Regions from separate parts of the Actinomadura sp. 7K534 genome, predicted to be linked through region 2. Evidence: riboswitches for the same ligand, from Rfam matches in the RefSeq annotation. Region 2 holds a riboswitch; the other holds the start of a gene.

Region 1 (2,448 bases), on a different contig from region 2:
AGCCGGGCTCCTCCTCGCCCTGGTAGGCGCGGAACGAGGCGTCGGTGACCACCCCGCGCTCCAGCAGGAGCCCCGAGCCCTCCAGCCAGGACAGGTCGGGCCGGACGCCGATACCGGTGACCACGACGTCGGCGGGGATCTCCTCGCCGCCCGCGAGCAGGACGCCGCCGTCCCGGACCTCCGCGACCTTCACCCCGGTGCGCAGCCGGACGCCCGCCTCGGCGTACCAGGGCGCGGTGAGCGCGCCCACCTCCGGGCCGATCGCGTTCGCGAGCGGGGCGTCGGCGGCCTCGACGACCGTCACGCCGCAGCCCTTGGCGGCGGCGGTGGTGGCGACCTCGGCGCCGATCCAGCCCGCCCCGATGATGACGATCCGCGCGCCGCCGCTGAGCCGGGACCGCAGGTCGCGGGCGTCGTCGATGGTGCGCAGGACGTGCTGGCGCCCGTCCCCCGGCAGCGTGACCGGCGCGGCGCCGGTCGCGATGACCAGCCCGTCGAACGGGAGGTCCCCGGCGGTGGACGCGACGACGCCGCCCCGCCCCGGCTCGGCCAGGCGGAGCCCGGTGGCGCGCTCGCCGAGGAGCAGGTCGCAGTGGAGGGAGTCCCAGTCGGCGTCGACCGTCGTGTCGTCGGACTCGCCCGCGAGGACGGCCTTCGACAGCGGCGGCCGGTCGTAGGGCAGGTGCCGCTCCGCCGACACGAGCGTCAGCGCGCCCTCGTACCCTTTGCTCCGCAGGGCCTCCACGGCGCGCACGCCGGCCAGCCCTCCACCCACGACGATGACCCTCTGCATGGGGTCACCCTAACCGGCGGGCCGGCGGCCTCTTGGACTGGTGTCCAGACAGTTGAACATGTCACGGGGGTCGTACAGTGGAAACCACGTAAAACGGCACAGAGCGCGGGAGTCCGGTACGACCGGGCTGAGAGGGCGGCTGAACGGGCCGCCGACCGCCAGGACCTGATCCGGATCATGCCGGCGAAGGGAGCGCGCAGTGGAGATCGCGATCATAGGGGCGGGCGTCGTCGGCCTGGCCACCGGGTGGCGGGCGGCCGCGGCCGGCGCCGCCGTCACCCTGGTCGACCCCGACCCCGGCGGCGGGGCGTCGTCGGTGGCGGCCGGCATGCTCACCCCCGTCAGCGAAGTGACCTACGGCGAGGAGCCGCTGCTGCGGCTGGGCCTCGCCTCCCGCGACCGCTACGGGGCGTTCGTCGCGGAACTGGAGGACCTCACCGGCCTGGAGACCGCCTACCGCACGGACGGGATCCTCCAGGTCGCGTTCGACTCCGACGACCTGACCTACCTGGACGACCTGCGCCGCTTCCAGGAGAGCCTCGGCATCGCCGCCGAGGCCCTGACCGGGCGGGAGTGCCGGAGGGCGGAGCCGATGCTCGCGCCCGGCGTCCGCGGCGGCCTGCTCGCCCCGGAGGACGGCTCGATCGACCCGCGCCGGCTGACCGCGGCGCTGCTGACGGCGGCCGAGAAGGCGGGCGCGCGGCTCGTCCGGCGGCGGGCGGCCGGCGTCGCCGTCGAGAACGACGCGGCGACCGGGGTGCGGCTGGACGACGGGACCGTGGTCCGCGCCGACCGGGTCCTGCTCGCGGCCGGCCCGTGGTCGGGCGACCTCGACGGGCTGCCCCCGGGGGCCGTTCCGCCCGTCCGCCCGGTGAAGGGCCAGGTGATGCGGCTCCGCACCCGCGTGCCGTTCCTGACGCGCGCCACGCGCGGGCTGGTGAAGGGCTCGTCGGTCTACCTGGTGCCGCGCGCGGACGGGGAGATCGTCCTCGGCGCCACCCAGGAGGAGCTGGGCTTCGACACGCGCGTGACCGCCGGGGGCCTGTGGGAGCTGCTGCGGGACGCCCGCGAGCTGCTGCCCGGCATCACCGAGCTGGAGTTCGCCGAGGTGTCGGCGGGCCTGCGCCCCGGCTCCCCCGACAACGCGCCGGTGATGGGGGCGTCCGCGCTGCCCGGCCTCTTCGTCGGCACCGGGCACTTCCGCAACGGCGTCCTGCTCACTCCGGTGTCCGCCGACATCCTGTCCGCGATGCTGCTGGACGGGCCCGTCCCCGACGTGGCCGGGCCCTTCTCCCCCGACCGCTTCTCCGCCGAGGTGCACTCCCGATGAAGGTGTTCGTCAATGGTGAGCCGCGCGACGTGCCCGAGGGCACGAGCGTGGCCGAGGTCGTCGCGTCCGTCACCGCGGCCGTGACCGGCGTCGCCGCCGCGCTGAACGACGAGGTCGTCCGCCGCTCCTCCTGGGAGACGACGACGCTCGCGCACGCCGACCGGATCGAGGTTCTGAACGCTGTCCAAGGGGGTTGAGGGGCGTATGGAACGGAGCGCAGCGAAGTGCAATGCGCCACTCGGCCCCCGCCAGGGGGGCGTGGGGGGCCGTCCCCCCACAACAACGGAGTACAGGGGGGTTGAGGTGGACGACGACAGGCTTGTCA
Region 2 (2,448 bases):
GGGAGGGAGGCGACCATCCCCGCGGGCGCCGTGGAAGCGGTCGGGATCACCTGGCCCGTCGCCGACCCCGTCTGGACGGTCTGGTTCGACTCCGAGGCGGCACCGGGCGTCGGCGCGGTCACGAAGATCGACGGCCGTGCGGCCGTGCTGCTGCGCGAGCGCTCGCTGCCCCAGGGCTGGCTGGAGGCCGTCCACGCCACCGCCACGGAGACCCTCGGCGCCTGCTGGCGCGTCCTCGACGACGAGGGCCGCGAGGTGGACCCGCTCCCCCGGGACGCGTTGCGCGAGGCCGACCACGTCGTCCTGGACGGCGAGGGGCGCTACCGCGACGACCGCACCGGCGCTCTGCTCGCCGTGGCCTGCGGCCCGACCGCGGAGTCGCCCGGCCTCCCCCCTCCCGGCCGGACGACCGTGCTCCGCGATCCGCACGCCCGCCCGCTGCTGGAGTTCCGCGGCGGCCTCGCGGGCGGCCGGGTGCGCGTGTTCCTCGCGGACGGGCGGCCCGCCGGCGAGATCCGGGGTTCGCAGGAGCCGTCCTTCCACATGCCCGACGGGACGCTTCTCGGCACCACCCGGCCGGCCGGCGGCCGCCACGTCGTCACCGGCGTGGACGGCCGGGAGTCGGCCACGCTCTGGAGCAAGGGCGGCGACGGCGGCGTCCGGCTGCGGCTGGAGCGGTCCCCGTCCGCCCCCGACCCGCTGCGCACCCTCGCGCTCGCCCTCCCCATGGCCGTGCACGGCACCGGGCGGCACCGCCCCGTCAGGTGGGCGGGGCGCAGGTCAGGGCGGGCTTGACGTCCACGATCGGGGTGCCGTCCAGGGCCTCCAGGTCCCGGACGCGGACGCGGTTCCCGGTGATCTCCAGGATCTCGACCGGGTGCAGCCCGATCGGGTTCGGGCGGTCGGGCGAGCGGGTGGCGAACACGCCGTGCAGCGGGGCGGCGGGATCGTCGCGCGGGTGGACGCGCAGGACGTCGCGCGGCGACAGGTGCAGCCAGGTCAGCACGAAGACCCGGTCGCCGGGGCGCAGGCCCTCCAGCGCGGGCAGCACGGCCCCCTCGAACACCAGCCATGCCTCGGGCGAGCCCTCAGGGCCCTGCTTGGGCGCGGACGCCCGGTCGGTCAGCGGGGACTCGACGTGCCCGACCGCCGTCACGGTGAAGTCTTCTGCCATGCGGCCGATTCTCCCAGGCCGCCCCTCATATCCCATGGACGCCGGTTGCGGCAACCGGGGTGCGGCGGGTTAGCGTCGGGGGCGACAGATCGCGGGGGTCCGGCGAACCGGGCTGAGATAGCGGCTGAGACGGCCGCTGACCGCATGAACCTGACCGGGTAATGCCGGCGTAGGGAGAGATCGAGTCGTCATGACCGAACCTGTGGTTCCAGCTGCCCGCAAGACCTACCTGCAGGGCTCGCGGCCGGAGATCCGCGTCCCGATGCGGGAGGTGCCGCTGACCAACGGCGACGCCGTCGTCCTGTACGACACGTCCGGGCCGTACACCGACCCAGAACAGGAGACCGACGTCCGCAAGGGGCTGCCCGCGCTGCGGGAGCCGTGGATCATCGAGCGCGGCGACACCGCGCCGTACGACGGGCGCCCGGTGCGCCCGGAGGACGACGGCCGCCGCGCCGCGGCGGGCGCCGCGGCGGGCGGGGCCCCCGGCGGCTTCCCGCCGCGCCGGCCGCGCCGCGCGACCGGCGGCGCCGTGACCCAGCGGGCCTACGCGCGGCGCGGGGAGATCACGCCGGAGATGGAGTTCGCGGCGCTGCGCGAGGGCGTGGCGCCGGAGGTCGTCCGCGAGGAGCTCGCGGCGGGGCGGGCCGTGCTGCCCGCCAACGTCAACCACCCCGAGATCGAGCCGATGGTGATCGGGAAGAGGTTCCTGGTCAAGGTGAACGCCAACATCGGCAACTCGGCGGTGGCGTCGTCGATCGACGACGAGGTCGAGAAGATGACGTGGGCGACCCGCTGGGGCGCCGACACGATCATGGACCTGTCGACCGGCCGCGACATCCACACCACGCGCGAGTGGATCCTGCGCAACTCGCCGGTGCCGGTGGGGACAGTCCCGCTGTACCAGGCCGTGGAGAAGGTGGGCGGCAATCCGGCGGACCTGACGTTCGAGGTCTTCCGCGACACGGTGATCGAGCAGGCCGAGCAGGGCGTGGACTACATGACCGTCCACGCCGGGGTCCTGCTGCGGTACGTGCCGCTGACGGCGAACCGCAAGACCGGGATCGTCTCCCGCGGCGGGTCGATCATGGCGGCGTGGTGCCTGGCGCACCATCAGGAGAACTTCCTCTACACCCGCTTCCGCGAGCTGTGCGAGATCTTCGCGGCCTACGACATCACCTGGTCGCTCGGGGACGGGCTGCGCCCCGGCTCCATCGCCGACGCCAACGACGAGGCGCAGTTCGCCGAGCTGCGCACCCAGGGCGAGCTGACGA

The links. A riboswitch is a leader RNA that binds a small molecule or an ion and turns the genes downstream of it on or off. The one in region 2 is predicted to bind thiamine pyrophosphate.
Region 1: another riboswitch for thiamine pyrophosphate. It lies ahead of thiO (glycine oxidase ThiO); the one in region 2 lies ahead of thiC (phosphomethylpyrimidine synthase ThiC).

The regions. Positions count from the first base shown of each region.
Region 1 is NZ_SMKB01000236.1:5,641-8,088, reverse strand. Features, by position in the region: gene E1266_RS30635 (FAD-dependent oxidoreductase) at 1-793, opposite strand, end outside; TPP riboswitch at 889-1,002, shown strand; gene thiO (glycine oxidase ThiO) at 993-2,123, shown strand; gene thiS (sulfur carrier protein ThiS) at 2,120-2,320, shown strand; gene E1266_RS30620 (thiazole synthase) at 2,427-2,448, shown strand, end outside.
Region 2 is NZ_SMKB01000005.1:41,557-44,004, forward strand. Features, by position in the region: gene E1266_RS02170 (hypothetical protein) at 1-795, shown strand, start outside; gene tsaA (tRNA (N6-threonylcarbamoyladenosine(37)-N6)-methyltransferase TrmO) at 761-1,174, opposite strand; TPP riboswitch at 1,256-1,369, shown strand; gene thiC (phosphomethylpyrimidine synthase ThiC) at 1,365-2,448, shown strand, end outside.